One region of the Enterobacter cloacae complex sp. HYC003_NIDB genome, then DNA from elsewhere that is predicted to be linked to it. Evidence: predicted binding sites of a transcription regulator. Region 1 holds the regulator's gene; each other region holds the start of a gene.
The links. The regulator LexA, encoded in region 1, represses DNA repair genes until DNA is damaged. The targets are predictions, from matches to a motif close to TNCTGTATGTACATACAGNA.

Region 1 (5,613 bases):
ATCGCCGTGGCCAGCGCCGCGCCCCGGACGTTCATGTGCAGCCCCATCACCAGCCAGAGATCGAGCACAATGTTAAGCAGGTTGCCCACCACCAGCAGGATCACCGGCGCGCGGGCGTACTGCACGCCCAGCAGCCAGCCCAGCAGGACCAGGTTTGCCAGTGAAGCGGGCGCGCTGAGCCAGCGAATTTCGAGGAACCGCCGGGCCTGTTCCAGTACGGCATCGCTGCCGCCTACAATATGGAGCGCAAGATCAATCAGCGGCGTACGCAACAGAATGATTAACGCGCCAGCACCGAATGCCAGAATGAGCGGCTGAACCAGCGCACGCGCCAGACGCAGGGGATCTTTTGCACCATACGCCTGGGCCGTCAGGCCTGTCGTACTCATGCGCAGAAAAAGCAGCAGCATAAAGAGGAAGCTGGTCGCCGTTGCGCCGATCGCGACGCCGCCAAGATAAATCGGCGAATCGAGATGCCCGATAACCGCCGTATCCACCAGCCCCAGCAGAGGAACGGTAATATTGGAAAAAATCATCGGTAGCGCAAGACGCCACAACGCCTTATCGGCAGAAGTTAGCAATGCCATGGAAATTACCGGAATCAGAAAACAGGCCAGGCTGTAGAGGAACTACAGCCTGTCAGGAAGAGATTACAGCCATTCACCGTTGCGGATAACGCCGACCGCCAGTCCTTCAATAGAGAAGCTCTGCTCGCGGAGATCCACCACAATCGGGGAGAATTCATTGTTTTCAGGCAGAAGCTGCACGGTATTGCCTTGTTTCTTAAGGCGCTTAACCGTCACTTCATCATCAATGCGCGCTACCACGACTTGCCCGTTACGCACATCCTGCGTTTTGTGTACCGCCAGCAGATCGCCATCCAGAATACCGATATCTTTCATGGACATTCCGCTAACGCGCAGCAGGAAATCGGCGCTCGGCTTGAACATGCCTGGGTCAACCTGATAGTGCCCTTCGATGTGCTGCTGCGCCAGCAGAGGTTCACCTGCGGCAACGCGGCCCACCAGTGGAATACCGCTCTCTTCTTCCACAAGCAGACGAATGCCGCGTGAGGCGCCGGAAACAATCTCAATCACGCCCTTACGCGCCAGCGCTTTAAGGTGCTCTTCGGCAGCATTAGGAGAACGGAAGCCCAGACGCTGCGCAATTTCTGCACGCGTGGGTGGCATACCCGTCTGGCCGATATGATCCCGAATGAGATCAAACACCTCTTGCTGCCTGGTCGTTAACGCTTTCATACCGCCCCCTGGGTGTATATACAGTTATGCTGTGAGTATATACAGTCAAAGGCGATTTTGGAACCAAAAACTGCACAAAAAACCAGGGACTTAATTATTCCTCGAGGCTCATCGGAAATGCGACCAAAGCAGCGTGACCCAGGTGATCGCCGCAGTGATAATCGCCAGCAGTACGGCAGCAGAACCCATGTCTTTCGCCCGGCCAGACAGTTCATGGAATTCCGACCCGATTCGGTCAACAACGGCCTCAATAGCGCTATTCAGAATTTCCACTATCATCACCAGAAGGACAGATCCGATGAGCAGTACGCGGGTGATAGCATCAACATCAAGGAAGCAGGCGATGACAACGGCAACGATTGCGGCAACCGCTTCCTGGCGGAAAGCGGCTTCATTAACCCATGCCGCGCGGAAACCTTTCCATGAATAACCGGCAGCTTTAATGATTCGAGTTAACCCAGTGGTATTATTGGCCATTAAAAGAACCTTTTATGATAAATAGCGTCTGTAACTAAAGCCGCAGCGCGTTTTGCTGCAACCTGAAGTATGACGGGTAACAACAGAAATTTTGCGCGCTTTCTGTTATCCTTGCGCCGCAATTGCATTATTAACCAGAGGCTTTACATCGTTTATGTCCGGCTGGCCACGAATTTACTACAAATTACTTAATTTACCATTAAGCGTCCTGGTAAAAAGTAAGTCTATCCCAGCAGAACCTGCGCTGGAATTAGGGCTCGATACGTCGCGCCCTATTATGTACGTTTTGCCTTATAACTCGAAGGCAGACCTGCTGACGCTTCGCGCTCAATGTCTGGCGCACGATTTACCTGACCCGCTTGAACCGCTGGAAGTCGACGGTACGCTGCTGCCGCGCTACGTGTTCATCCATGGCGGGCCGCGCGTGTTCACCTATTACACGCCGAAAGAAGAGTCCATTAAGCTGTTCCATGATTACCTCGATCTGCACCGCAGCAACCCCGATCTGGACGTGCAGATGGTGCCGGTGTCGGTGATGTTTGGCCGTCGTCCGGGGCGCGAAAAAGGGGAAGAGAACCCGCCGCTGCGTATGCTCAACGGCATTCAGAAGTTCTTCGCCGTCTCCTGGCTGGGACGCGACAGCTTTGTCCGCTTCTCACCTTCCGTTTCACTGCGCCGCATGGCGGATGAACACGGCACTGACAAAATCATTGCGCAAAAGCTGGCGCGCGTTGCGCGTATGCACTTTGCACGTCAGCGTCTGGCGGCCGTTGGACCACGTCTCCCGGCACGTCAGGATCTGTTCAACAAGCTGCTGGCTTCCAAAGCGATTGCCCGTGCCGTAGAAGACGAAGCGCGCAGCAAGAAAATTTCGCACGAGAAAGCGCAGCAGAACGCGATAGCGCTGATGGAAGAGATCGCCGCGAATTTCTCCTACGAGATGATTCGCCTCTCTGACCGTATCCTTGGCTTCACGTGGAACCGCCTCTATCAGGGGATTAACGTCCACAACGCCGAACGCGTGCGTCAGTTAGCGCACGACGGCCACGAGATTGTCTATGTGCCCTGCCACCGCAGCCACATGGACTACCTGTTGCTCTCTTACGTGCTCTATCACCAGGGGCTGGTGCCGCCGCATATTGCTGCCGGTATCAACCTGAACTTCTGGCCAGCAGGCCCGATTTTCCGCCGTCTGGGTGCGTTCTTTATTCGTCGTACCTTTAAGGGTAACAAGCTTTACTCCACCGTCTTCAGGGAGTATCTGGGCGAGCTGTTCAGCCGCGGTTATTCCGTGGAGTACTTTGTTGAAGGCGGTCGCTCGCGTACCGGTCGTCTGCTCGATCCTAAGACCGGCACGCTGTCGATGACCATTCAGGCCATGCTGCGTGGCGGTACGCGTCCTATCACGCTGGTGCCTATTTACATCGGTTATGAACACGTGATGGAAGTGGGCACCTACGCGAAAGAGCTGCGCGGTGCGACCAAAGAGAAAGAGAGTCTGCCGCAGATGCTGCGTGGGCTGAGTAAACTGCGCAACCTCGGCCAGGGCTACGTGAACTTTGGCGAGCCCCTGCCGTTGATGACATATCTGAACCATCATGTTCCGGAGTGGCGCGAGTCTATCGATCCTATCGAAGCGGTACGTCCGGCCTGGCTGACGCCAACGGTCAACGGCATTGCATCCGAGCTGATGGTACGCATCAACAATGCTGGTGCGGCAAACGCCATGAACCTGTGTTGTACTGCGCTTCTGGCCTCCCGCCAGCGTTCACTGACCCGTGAGCAGCTGACCGAGCAGATTGACTGCTACCTGGATATCATGCGCAACGTGCCGTATTCCGTTGATTCGACCGTGCCGTCTGCCACCGCCAGCGAGCTGATCGATCACGCGTTGCAGATGAACAAGTTCGAAGTCGAGAAAGATACGATTGGTGACATCATCATTCTGCCGCGCGAGCAGGCCGTGCTGATGACCTACTACCGCAATAACATCACGCACATGCTGATGCTGCCGTCGCTGATGGCGGCCATTATTACCCAGCACCGCCGTATTTCGCGTCAGGAGCTGCTGCGCCATATTCAGGCCATCTACCCAATGCTGAAAGCGGAGCTGTTCCTGCGCTGGAGTAAGGATGAACTGGCGGCAGAGCTCGATAAAATGACGGCAGAGATGCATCGGCAGGGGCTGATTACCATCAGTGATGACGAACTGCATATCAATCCGTCACGTTCTCGTACCTTGCAGCTTCTGGCTTCCGGTGCGCGTGAGACGTTGCAGCGCTACGCCATTACCTTCTGGTTGCTGAGTGCAAATCCGTCCATTAACCGCGGTACGCTGGAAAAAGAGAGCCGGACGCTGGCCCAGCGCCTTTCCGTTCTGCATGGCATTAACGCCCCGGAATTCTTCGACAAAGCGGTATTCAGCTCCCTGGTGCTGACGCTGCGCGACGAGGGCTACATTAGCGATACGGGCGATGCCGAGCCGGAAGAGACGATGAAGGTTTACCAGATGCTGGCAGAGCTGATTACCGCGGATGTGCGTTTGACGATTGAGAGTTCGACGCAGGGCGAATGATGCTAAAGCCGGGTGGCGCTAACGCTTACCCGGCCTACATGTTCCGCTAAATCGTAGGCCGGGTAAGGCGAAGCCGCCACCCGGCTTTTTTATCACCAGTAACTCATCGCCAGGCCCAGAAACAGCACCAGCCCGACGTAGTTATTATTCAGAAACGCTTTAAAGCAGGCTTCACGCTCGCGTTTCGCGATCAGCTTCTGCTGATACGCAAACAGCAGCCCCGCCACCAGTACGGACCAGTAAAACTCCCAGTTCAGCCCGTTCAGGCGACCAATCGCCACCATCAGCGCCAGCACCGCCACCTGCAATATGCCGATGATCAGTTTGTCGTGACGACCAAACAGGATCGCCGTCGATTTGATGCCAATCTTGAGATCGTCATCGCGATCGACCATCGCGTATTGGGTATCGTACGCAACGGCCCAGAGAATATTCGCCAGGAACATCAGCCAGCAGCTGAGCGGAACGGACTCGCTGACCGCGGCAAACGCCATGGGAATCGACCAGCCAAATGCCGCACCCAATACCACCTGCGGCAGATGGGTGTATCGCTTCATGAACGGGTAAACCCAGGCCAGCGCCAGAGCAGCAACTGACAGCAGAATGGTCATGGTGTTAAGGGTTAACACCAGCATGAATGAGAGCAGCACCAGCACCACGAACAGAATGCGCGCCTCTTTCCCGGTCACCTGACCGCTCGGCAGAGGACGATTCGCGGTGCGCTTAACATGTCCATCAAATTTCCGGTCAGCATAGTCGTTAACCACACAGCCCGCAGCGCGCATCAGCCAGACGCCCGCCACAAACACCGCCAGGATCCACAGCGGCGGCACGCCCGGCGTGGCAACCCACAGCGCCCATAAGGTCGGCCACAGCAGCAGCAGCGCGCCAATGGGTTTATCAGTACGCATCAGGCGGTGATAGGCCAGCAGCTTATTCTGCGTCAGACTCCACTCCATTTTTTCTCCCTCTTAGTACAACGGCGATGCAGGCAAAAAAAGTTCCGTCAGTATTAACGGCTTGCCACTCAAACGAAGGCGGGAACGGCGCCCCCACAAATCGGCATCGCAACCAATTTCAATAAAATCACGGGTCAGTTCAGACGAGGTGAACAGATAGCGCCCCAGGGGCGTTTTGCCGAGGCGTTGCAATGCCAGCTCCGGCCCGGAAAGTGTAGACTCAGGAACCACCGTCCGCCCGGCAAGCCACGGCTCGCCATCGGCACACAGTAAAATTTCACGCAGCCAGTAGCGTTCTTCTTGCGGCAGCAGCGGCAGCTCGCTGGCAATCTCCGCAGGCGAG
Region 2 (5,613 bases), 1.4 Mb from region 1:
AAAATGGAGAGCGTACCGGTGCCGGTACGGTCGTTTTTCGGCGTGCCCTCGTCGAGCACTTTTTTCATCAATTCAAGATACTGTTTCATGATTCCTCAGGAAAGTTGTTGCTGTGGACGACGACGATACGCCCAAATCATCATAATGGCACCCGCGACAATCATCGGGATGGAGAGGATCTGCCCCATGCTGATGTACTGTACCCATTCCCCGGTAAACTGCGCATCCGGCTGGCGGAAGAACTCGACGATGATACGAAACGCGCCGTAGCCAATCAGGAACAGACCGGAGACAGCCCCCATTGGGCGCGGTTTGCGGATATACAGATTCAGGATGATGAACAGCACCACGCCTTCCAGCGCCAGCTCATAGAGCTGTGACATATGGCGCGGCAGAACGCCGTAGGTATCGAAAATGGACTGCCACTCAGGATGCGAAGGCAGCAGCGCGATGTCCTCCGCGCGGGAACCCGGGAACAGCATGGTAAACGGCACGCTCGGATCGACACGCCCCCACAGTTCACCGTTGATGAAGTTGCCAAGACGCCCTGCGCCCAGCCCAAACGGGATTAACGGCGCAATAAAATCAGCCACCTGGAAGAAGTTGCGTTTGGTGCGTCTGGCGAAGATCACCATGACCAGGATCACACCAATCAGCCCGCCGTGGAAGGACATGCCGCCGTCCCAGACGCGGAACAGATAGAGCGGGTCGTTCAGGAATACCGGGAAATTATAGAACAGGACATAACCGATGCGACCGCCCAGGAACACGCCGAGGAAGCCGGCATAAAGCAGGTTTTCCACTTCGTTCTTCGTCCAGCCGCTGCCTGGACGACTGGCGCGACGGCCAGCAAGCCACATGGCAAAGACGAAGCCCACCAGGTACATCAGACCGTACCAGTGCAGCGCTACAGGTCCTATTGAGAAAATAACCGGATCGAATTCCGGAAAATGCAGATAACCACTGTTCATCTGTCACCACAAGATGTTGTTATTCCGCTGAAAGTGGACAGCGGGTGAATTGCATTCCCGCCGTTGGCAGGTGCTCCAAAGTTGCGAATCATAGCATAAGGCAGGCGCGGAGGATGCGCCTGAGATGTAAAAGATGTGTATAGGGTTTCATGCGCGCTGTTCCCCCTCACCCCATCCCTCTCCCTCAAGGGAGAGGGGGGCGTCCGAGCCGTCATTATTTTGTGGGGATCAGCGGCCGCCCCGGATCAAACCGCCCATGCCGCGTCGCTCCATAAACGCAGCCACCTGATGGCGCACTTCGGCTGCCAGCTGTGCTTCCAGGCTACGCGCGGCCAGTTCGCGCGCCTCATCTTGTTCGATGTGACGTAACAGGTATTTCACACGCGCAACGGAACGTCCGTTCATTGACAGGTGACGGAAACCGAGACCAATCAGGATCGCCACGCACATCGGATCGCCGGCCATTTCACCGCACAGGCGCAGGTCGATATTATGCTGCTCGGCTTCGCGGGCGATCATCGCCAGGGCACGAAGCATCGCCGGATGCAGGCTATCGTAGATGCTGGCAACGCGCGTATTGTTGCGATCGACCGCCAGAATGTATTGCGTTAAGTCGTTGGTGCCAACGGAGATAAAATCAACGCGGGTCGCCAGCTGCGGCAACATAAAGACCATCGAAGGCACTTCAAGCATCACGCCAATACGGGGTTTAGGGATCGCATAGCCGATCATCTCTTCCACTTCGCGCCCTGCACGTTCTATCAACCGCCGCGCTTCGTCGATCTCGTCAATACTGGTGACCATCGGCAGCAAAATGCTGAGATTCCCCGTGGCCGCGTTGGCACGCAGCATCGCACGAACCTGGATAAGGAAGATTTCCGGCTGATCGAGGGTTATGCGGATCCCACGCCAGCCGAGGCAGGGATTCTCTTCACTGATGGGCATATAGGGCAGTTGCTTATCCGCGCCGACGTCCAGGGTGCGCAACGTGACGGGTTTGTCGTTAAACATCTGCAACATGCCCTGATACTGCGCCACCTGCTCCTCTTCTGACGGGAAGCCGCTTTGCAGCATAAACGGTATTTCGGTGCGGTAGAGGCCGATGCCATCGATGCGGCTGCCGAGCTTCTCTTCATGCTCGGGGCTTAAGCCAGCATTGAGCATCACCTTCACCCGCTCACCGCTCTTGAGCTGCGCGGGCAGGTTGACGTCATCTTCCGCCAGCTTGCTTAATTCATTCTCTTCGCTGATAAGACGCTGGTACTCCTGAAGGAGAACCGGCTCAGGATCCACCAGCAACTCACCGCGGTATCCGTCCACCACCAGCGTACGGCGATGCAGTACGGAGGGCTGAATATCCGCCCCCATCACGGTCGGAATACCGAGCGCGCGCACCATAATGGCGGCATGGGAGTTAGCTGCGCCATCGCGCACCACTACGCCCGCCAGCCTGTCCTGCGGTAATTCCGCCAGCGTCGTCGCTGAGAGTTCATCGGCCACCAGTACAAACCGGCTCGGCCAGGCATTCGCCCCCTGAATAGTATCATCAAGGTGGAACAGCAGACGTTGCCCAAGCGCGCGTAAATCGCCGGCGCGCTCTTTCAGATAACCGTCAGTCAGCACCGCAAACTGCTCGGCAAATTTTTCAATGACCTTTTTAACCGCCCACTCTGCCACCGAACCTTTATCGACCTCGGCAAATAACTCACGACGCAAACGCGCATCGGAAAGCAGGTGTGAGTAGAGGTCGAAAATGGCCGCCGTCTCTTTTTGAGCGCCAGCGGCAAAGCGTTTGCTGTAGCGACGAAACTCATTCGCCGCCTCTTCCAGCGCAGCGGTAAGCCGTTCGCGCTCAAGCGCTTCATCCAGCGTCGAGGCTTCATAGACCTGCTCCATCAGGGGGAGCGTGGCATCCATCCAGCCTTCGGCAATCGCGACGCCCGGCGAGGCCGGAAGCGCGCGGATGCGGGTATGACGATACTGCCCAAAAAGGGCTGCCAGCTGAGACTGGGAGAGGATCGCAGCCATCTGCGTTGCCAGCGTGACGAGGAAAGACTCCTCGCTTTCATCGTACTGCCGCAACTCTCGTTGCTGGACAACAAGCACGCCAAGCAGTTGACGGCGCTGAATAATCGGCACGCCAAGGAAAGCGCGGAACCGCTCCTCTTTGACGGAAGGGATATATTTGAAGCTGGGATGTTTTTGCGCATCGGCAAGGTTGATTGGCTCCGCCAGTCGCCCGACCAGGCCAACAATACCTTCATCAAACGCGAGCGTGACGGTACGTCCCCGTGGTTTTTTTAAACCGCGGGTTGCCATCAGGTAGTAGCAACGTCGGTCATGGTCGGCCAGGTAGACCGAACAGACCTCGGTTTCCATCGCAAGACAGATGTCCGTCACCAGAATATTCAGCGCCTCGTTGAGGCGAGGCGCACTGGCAACCTTTTCAACTATTTCTCGCAAGCGGGTGAGCATGATTTGCGTAGCTTAACCTCTTTTACGTCGCCAGGCAGGTGCGCTCTGTGGCTTCGGAGGCGTCTCCTGAAGCTGCATCACGACACTTGCGAACTCTTTCATCACCCTACGATATACATCGCGCTTAAATGACACGACCTGACGAACCGGATACCAGTAGCTTACCCAGCGCCAGCCATCAAACTCTGGCGTGCTGCTGGTTTGCATATTGATATCTGAATCGTTGCCCACCAACTGCAAAAGAAACCACTTCTGTTTCTGGCCGATACAAACCGGCTTTGTGTCCCAACGCACCAAACGTTTCGGTAACTTGTAACGCAACCAGTTGCGGGTCGAAGCCAGGATGCGAACATCTTTTCGGCTTAAACCAACCTCTTCAAACAGCTCCCGGTACATCGCTTGTTCTGGGGACTCTCCGGGATTGATCCCGCCTTGCGGGAACTGCCAGGAGTGCTGACCATATCGCCGGGCCCACATCACCTGGCCCTGACGATTACAAATTACTATTCCTACGTTTGGGCGGTAGCCATCGTCATCAATCACCGGACTACCCCAAACTAAATCTGATATATGAATGATTGTTTCACACTACAGGGAGGCGGTAAACCACTCTCTTACAGGCCTGCAACCTAATAACATTTGAATAACTCACAATTTAGTGCGGAGTTATAAACAGATGCGGGCGACAGAGACCATTTTTATTCACCTTTTCTGTGGATATAGTTGTGAAGAAGTGCGGAATTACCGATGAACAACCTTGTAGCCCGACGAGCCGCCAATTTACCCCGCTTATAACAAATCATTTAAATTCATATGATTATATTGAAATTAAGGGTATCCAGGGCGATAAACGTGACGATCATCACATCAAAGATCCTCCTGCTGATGAAAGATCGAACAGCGTCGGTTTTATCCACAGTTTGTGCCAATAAGTTAGGCACAATTTGTGTGAAAATTCGATTTTCATCGCACGTCAAGGCTGTAAATTGAAACAGTAGTGGCAGTTATTCCCAGTTATCCCATTTTTCTGTGGATAACATGGTGTAAGATCCTGTTTATTGTCAGTGACCAGAATTGCACAACCTGTTTTTTAGCCGCCGCGGGACGGATTGTATTCTTAAAAAGATGATATAAATCATCCACATGGAATAGGTGCACAGAAAAAGGTAAACTCTGTCCACAAGGGATAAAATATCAGCTCATTTTTTAATCAAAAGGTCGTTAGCATGCAATCTCTCGCCCCACTGCTCTCTCCTCCCGTCAGTGAAGCCCAGTTGCTCCAGCAGGCACAACGCCTGGCAGGCTATTCACTGGGCGAGCTGGCCGTGATGGCGGGGTTGACGATACCTAACGATCTAAAGCGTGATAAGGGCTGGATCGGCGTGTTGCTGGAACGCTGGCTGGGCGCAAGCGCGGGCAGTAAACCCGAGCAAGATTTTGCGGCGCTGGGGGTGGAACTGAAGACGATCCCCATCGATAGCCAGGGGCGGCCGCTGGAAACCACCTTTGTCTGCGTTGCGCCGCTCACGGGTAACAGCGGAGTGACATGGGAAACCAGCCACGTCAGGCATAAGCTGAAGCGGGTGTTGTGGGTACCCGTTGAGGGCGACAGGCAGATCCCGCTGGCTGAGCGTCGCGTTGGCGCCCCGCTGCTCTGGAGCCCGAATGAAGAAGAGGAGAGACAGCTTTCCCAGGACTGGGAAGAGCTGATGGACATGATTGTGCTGGGACAGGTTGAGCGTATCACCGCCCGGCATGGCGAAGTGCTGCAACTTCGTCCCAAAGCCGCCAACAGCAAAGCGCTCACTGAAGCGGTAGGCGCACAGGGCGAACCGATCCTGACGCTGCCGCGCGGTTTCTATCTTAAAAAGAATTTCACCGGGGCGCTGCTGGCACGCCACTTCCTGTTGAAAACATAGTTTTTTACCAATTTTGCGCTCCGGCTAACATAATCTCCTCCTTTTTAAGATTTCCCCCCTTTCACCTGTCGTAATATCAGGTTATTACTACACTATGATTTGATACGAGCCAGGTGAGGATGAGAACGATGAAAAAATGGGCAGTAATTATCTCAGCAGTCGGTTTAGCGTTTGCGGTATCGGGTTGCAGCAGCGACTATGTCATGTCAACGAAAGATGGTCGTATGATCCTGACCGATGGCAAACCC
Region 3 (5,613 bases), on a different replicon from region 1:
CTTGATGTAATGGTTACCGAAGAGCATTTATCAGCTGATGAAGCTCGCCAACTGGCTAAAGATATCCAGACAGCTAAAGAACATAATCTTCGGGAGATTGGCCTGAGATTGATCGCTCTTAAAGAGTCCGGATTTAATCAAAAGGAAATTGCTGAACTGGAGGGGTTATCTCAAGCTAAAGTTACCAGGGCGCTGCAGGCGGCGGCCGTACCGCAAGACTTGATTTCTCTGTTCCCGGTTCAGTCGGAGCTATCGTTTAGTGACTATAAACTTCTTTTAGAAGTTAATGAAAAACTCAGTGAAAAGGGATTAACGCCTGAAGAACTCATTCAGTCTGTATCAGCTCAGCTCGATGCAATTTTGAGTGAAGGCGAGCGACCAGAAGACGAACAGAAAGCCAGTATACTGAAGCTGATTTCTCAGGCATCTCAGGCATTGATAGATCCATCTCCCAAGGAAAAGTCAGTGGTTTCCCCACTCTGGTCTTTTGAAGAAAAGGACAAGTTCGCGCGTAAGCGTGTGAAAGGGCGTACGCTGACTTATGAGTTTAGCCGTATGTCAAAAGTGATTCAGGATGAACTGGACAAGGCTATCAACGAGGTCCTTGACAGAAATTTGAGTCAATAATTTCGCCATGGCGATTTCACATCTAACTTATTGTAATTAGGCAGTTTAGGCTGAGAATTTCAAGGTGAAATCGCCAAAGTTTTACGCCAGTTTCGCTGAAGGAATATCTGACCATCGTGTCGTATAAGCAGGAGAAAGCATCTCCCGTTTCATCTGCCATTCCGGGGCAATACCCCGCCCCGCAAACCATACTTTACCCAGCCCTGAGTTGTTGATCCCGTCCAGAACCTTCATCAGCTCAGCACTGTAAGGGCGTGGCGGGCGTTCGTCGAACAGCTGCAGCTGCGAAACGCCGGAGCCGGTGAAGTCATTCAGCATAACTCCGGCTTTGGCATACCGGTGCCCATCCCTCCAGATACGCTCCAGAGCCGTTGTAGCGGCTGCAATGATGTCCCTGGTGTCCTGAGTGGGTGTAAGAAGTTTTTCCGTAGCCACGTTGCCGTAGTAAGGCTCTTTAATGGCGAACGGAGACGTTTTGATGAAAACGGAAATATGCCGGCAATACTGGTGCTCTTTACGCAGTTTTTCAGAGGCCCGCTCTGCGTGCTGACAGATAGCCTGACGGAGTGACTCGTACTCCGTGATCTTCACGCCAAAACTGCGGCTGCAGACAATTTGCTGTTTCGTCGGAGGGGCTTCCTCAAGCGAAAGGCAGCTTTCCCCGTTCAGTTCCCGTACCGTTCGCTCAAGGACCACAGAAAAATTTTTGCGGATGAAGGCCGGGTTCGTCAGGGCGAGATCGAGCGCGGTCTTAATGCCCAGTACATTCAGCTTGCGTGCAATACGGTTACCCACCCCCCAGATTTCTTCAACCGGCTGCAGTGAAAGCAGTTTCCGCGTTCTCTGCGGATTTCCCCTGGTCAGAGCAAGTACGCCACGAAACTGTTTCCACTCTTTTGAGGCCCACTGGGCTGATTTTGCGAGGGTCTTCGTTGGTCCGGCGCCCACGCCAATGGTCAGGTGGGTACAGTCATACACGTGCTGACGCAGCTGCCGGCCGAAGTCCTCAAGCTCCATACAGTGCTCCACGCCGGTCAAATCGAGGAACATCTCATCAATTGAATACTGTTCCACTCTGGGGGCCAGTTCCTCCAGGCTGTTCATCACGCGCGCCAACATCGAGGCATAAAGTTCATAGTTACTTGAAAACGCATATATTTTTTCCGGGTATCTTTCGTTTTTTATCTGAAACCACGGAGTTTCCATTTTGATCCAGGGCTTCGCCTCGGCACTGCGAGCGATTACATTCCCGTCGTTGTTGCTCAGGACGACTATCGGCTTTCCTTTCAAATCCGGGCGGAAAACACGTTCACAGCTGGCATAGAAGCTGTTCACATCGGCCAGGGCAAACATCAGTACATCTCCCTCGGGCGGTGGATGATATGCGTGACGACGCCAAAGATATCCAGCTCGTCGGGATCAGGATAAATCGGCGACCAGGAGGCATTCATGGGCTGCAGCGTCAGTCGCGGCGTCAGCAGAAGCCGTTTCACCGTAAACTCCCCCTGCATGCTGGCGACAACGATATCGCCGTGCCGCGGCTTTTCAGCACTGTCCACAACCAGCAGATCGCCATTGTACAGACTGCCGTCGGCCATGCTGTCTCCGCTGGCACGCAGGTAGTACGTCGCGCTCGGATGCCGTATGCAGTAATCATGGAGATCCAGATCGGACTCGACATAGTCAGCAGCAGGGCTGGGAAAACCGCAGCTGGCCAGATCGGCAAACAATGGATGGGCCTGTGGCGGGAGTTCTTTCCCGGTGCTGAAAAGTTGTAGTTTCATCTTTCCTCCTGACACTCTAATTTTACTGGTTATACATACAGTGTTCACCGGGAGACCGGTAGAGATCAAGGGGTGAAAGTCCCCGACCATTGAAGGACCAGCAATCCACAAGGTCCCCGAGTCATGCGTTGCATACCGCGAGGTATGGGGCGAAGCGTTGACAGGGGTGTTGACAGGCCAGCCATTGAGCCACGAAATGTATATTAAATTACCGGGTGCCGACGTTGTACTGTTAACGGAAGGCAACATCATAGGGTGCGATACTGCGAGTGCCACATGGACCCGGCGGGGTCTGAGACCCTGGCATGTCAATACGATCTCTACGCGGGAACCGGGAGATCTCCCCTCTGACCATCTGCCAGTGTCGGAGACGGCCCGCACCGGGAAGACGAGGAGTCATAGCCGGTGATGTACGGAGAGGAGAAGTCGGACTCGCTCATAGTAGCGGCGAAGCAGGCGAACAACCCGAAAGGAGCGGAGTCAGTGGAGCGAAGGAGCGGGGCCAAGGGGAACGCGGAACAGCCACACATGCGCCGGACACAGAGCCGGGAAAGCATGTCACAGAGGCTGTCACGCGTGCGGGAAGCTGCGAAGCAGCGGAAGAAAGAACGGTTTACAGCATTGTTCCACCTGCTGACAGTCGAAGCACTGGAAGCCGCATTCCTCTCCCTGAGCAGGAAAGCGGCCGCCGGAGTGGATGGCATCAGGTGGATGGACTACGCCGGAAACATGAAGAACAACATAACAGATCTGCACCGGAGGCTACATTAGGGCAGCTACAGGGCGCAGCCCGGCAGGCGTCACTACATCCCAAAAGCGGATGGAAAACAACGCCCGCTCGGCATCGCCTCGCTGGAGGACAAGATCGTCCAGTATGCGCTGGTGAAAATCCTGAACGCAGTCTATGAAAACGACTTTATGGGGTTCTCATACGGGTTCAGACCCGGGCGAAGCCAGCACGATGCACTGGACGCACTGGCCACAGGGCTGGTACGCACTAACGTAAACTGGGTACTGGATGCCGACATCAGTCAGTTCTTCGACAGGGTGAGCCACGAATGGCTGATCAGGTTCACAGAGCATCGGATCGGCGACCGGAGCGTAATCAGGCTCATACGTAAGTGGCTCACAGCCGGGACGTTGGAGGAGGGTCAATGGCGAGCAACGGAGGAAGGCACCCCACAGGGTGCGGTCATCTCACCGCTGCTGGCAAACATATACCTCCACTACGTCTTCGATCTGTGGGCGCATCAGTGGCGACGTCGCTATGCCACAGGCAATGTGGTAATGGTCAGATACGCCGATGACATCGTCATCGGGTTCGACAAACGATACGATGCCCGGCGCTTCCGTATAGCCATGCAGCGCAGACTGAGGGAGTTCGGACTCACGGTTCACCCGGAGAAAACCCGTCTGATGGAGTTCGGCCGCTTCGCTGCCGAAAACCGTGCCATCAGGGGAAAAGGCAAACCAGAAACGTTCAACTTCCTCGGGTTCACGCACATCAGCGGGAAAGATCGCAACGGCAGGTTCATGCTGATACGAAAGACCCGCCGGGATCGGATGACGGCAACTCTGAAAGCCATCAAAGACGGTCTGCGAAGGCGCTGGCATTACTCAATCCCCGAACAGGGAAAATGGCTCAGGAGAGTGGTTCAGGGATACCTGAACTATCACTCGGTACCGGGCAACTTCCCCACCATGCAGAAGTTCAGGACACACGTAACAAACCTCTGGCGCCGGGCGCTCAGGCGCAGGAGCCAGAAGGATGATACGACCTGGACGAAAGCAAACAAACTGGCAGCCGCATGGCTACCAAGGGTTCGGGTTCTTCATCCATGGCCTGTGGAGCGGTTCACCGCCAGACACCCGAGGCAGGAGCCCGGTGCGTAAATCGCGCACGCCGGGATCTGTGCGGGGGGTATCCGGTAACGGGTATCCCTACCGCGACATATTTAACAGCGTGACGATAATCCAGATCGCCTGCCGGATAATGGTGCCAACTTACTGATTTAGTGTACGATGGTGTCTTTGAGGTGCTCCAGTGGCTTCCATCTCCATCAGTTGTCCCTCCTGCTCAGCTACTGAAGGCGTGGTGCGTAACGGTAAAAGTACTGCCGGACATCAGCGCTATCTCTGCTCTCACTGCCGTAAAACATGGCAGCTACAGTTCACTTACACCGCCTCTCAGCCCGGTACGCACCAGAAAATCATTGATATGGCCATGAATGGCGTTGGATGCCGGGCAACCGCCCGCATTATGGGCGTTGGCCTCAACACGATTTTACGTCACTTAAAAAACTCAGACCGCAGTCGGTAACCTCACGCATACAACCGGGCAGTGACGTCATTGTCTGCGCGGAAATGGACGAACAGTGGGGCTACGTCGGGGCTAAATCACGTCAGCGCTGGTTATTTTACGCCTATGGCAGGATGTGCAGGACGGTGGTGGCACGCGTCTTTGGTGAGCGTACTCTGGCCACGCTGGAGCGTCTTCCGGGCCTGCTGTCGGCCTTTGAGGTCGTGGTATGGATGACGGATGGCTGGCCGCTTTATGAATCCCGCCTGAAGGGAGAACTGCACGTTATCAGCAAGCGATATACGCAGCGAATTGAGCGGCATAACCAGAATCTGAGGCAGCATCTGGCAAGGCTGGGCAGGAAGTCACTGTCGTTCTCAAAATCGGTGGCGCTGCATGACAAAGTCATCGGGCATTATCTGAACATAAAACACTATCAGTAAGTTGGAGTCATTACCAACCAGTTCACCACCTACTCGCTCCGCGATTGTGGCAGTCTTCGAAATCCCCGGACGATCCGCCTTTATGAAAGTCTTGCTCAATTCAAATCTTCAGGCTTATGGGTTACTACTCATGCTTGGTTAAATGACCGTTTCGTCTTACCGGAATCCCAGCAGAAGAACTTGGCAGAGTTGAAACGATCTTTCCTTGATCCTGCACTCAAGCAGATAAATGAGAAAACACCTTTACTTGCTAAGTATAGTATTGATGATTCAGGAAAATTTCTGTTCTCAATAATTGATAAGCAAAATCCCGTCTGACATAAATCAGCACACATGAGCCTGTCATTTGACAAATTTTTGTCATGAAGATGGGCGGATTTCCACACAGCACCGGCGCCCGGTAAGGTGGGCGGATTCCCACACGGCACCGGCGCCCGGCAAGATGGGCGGATTTCCACAC

Region 2: a site for LexA is predicted at 4,424-4,443, ahead of mutH (DNA mismatch repair endonuclease MutH). Genes of this name have one in related genera too.
Region 3: a site for LexA is predicted at 2,435-2,454, ahead of umuD (translesion error-prone DNA polymerase V autoproteolytic subunit). Genes of this name have one in related genera too.

The regions. Positions count from the first base shown of each region.
Region 1 is NZ_CP114220.1:4,517,222-4,522,834, forward strand. It holds gene dinF (MATE family efflux transporter DinF) at 1-587, opposite strand, end outside; gene lexA (transcriptional repressor LexA) at 651-1,259, opposite strand; gene O1722_RS21655 (diacylglycerol kinase) at 1,368-1,736, opposite strand; gene plsB (glycerol-3-phosphate 1-O-acyltransferase PlsB) at 1,891-4,311, shown strand; gene ubiA (4-hydroxybenzoate octaprenyltransferase) at 4,404-5,270, opposite strand; gene ubiC (chorismate lyase) at 5,283-5,613, opposite strand, start outside.
Region 2 is NZ_CP114220.1:980,664-986,276, reverse strand. It holds gene thyA (thymidylate synthase) at 1-89, opposite strand, end outside; gene lgt (prolipoprotein diacylglyceryl transferase) at 96-971, opposite strand; gene ptsP (phosphoenolpyruvate--protein phosphotransferase) at 1,200-3,446, opposite strand; gene rppH (RNA pyrophosphohydrolase) at 3,459-3,989, opposite strand; gene mutH (DNA mismatch repair endonuclease MutH) at 4,673-5,365, shown strand; gene O1722_RS04695 (YgdI/YgdR family lipoprotein) at 5,494-5,613, shown strand, end outside.
Region 3 is NZ_CP114222.1:24,909-30,521, reverse strand. It holds gene O1722_RS25365 (ParB family protein) at 1-627, shown strand, start outside; gene O1722_RS25360 (Y-family DNA polymerase) at 709-1,980, opposite strand; gene umuD (translesion error-prone DNA polymerase V autoproteolytic subunit) at 1,980-2,411, opposite strand; partial or broken gene ltrA (group II intron reverse transcriptase/maturase) at 2,817-4,304, shown strand; one part of gene O1722_RS25345 (IS1-like element IS1X3 family transposase) at 4,456-4,705, shown strand; one part of gene O1722_RS25345 (IS1-like element IS1X3 family transposase) at 4,705-5,153, shown strand; partial or broken gene O1722_RS25340 (replication initiation protein) at 5,163-5,471, shown strand.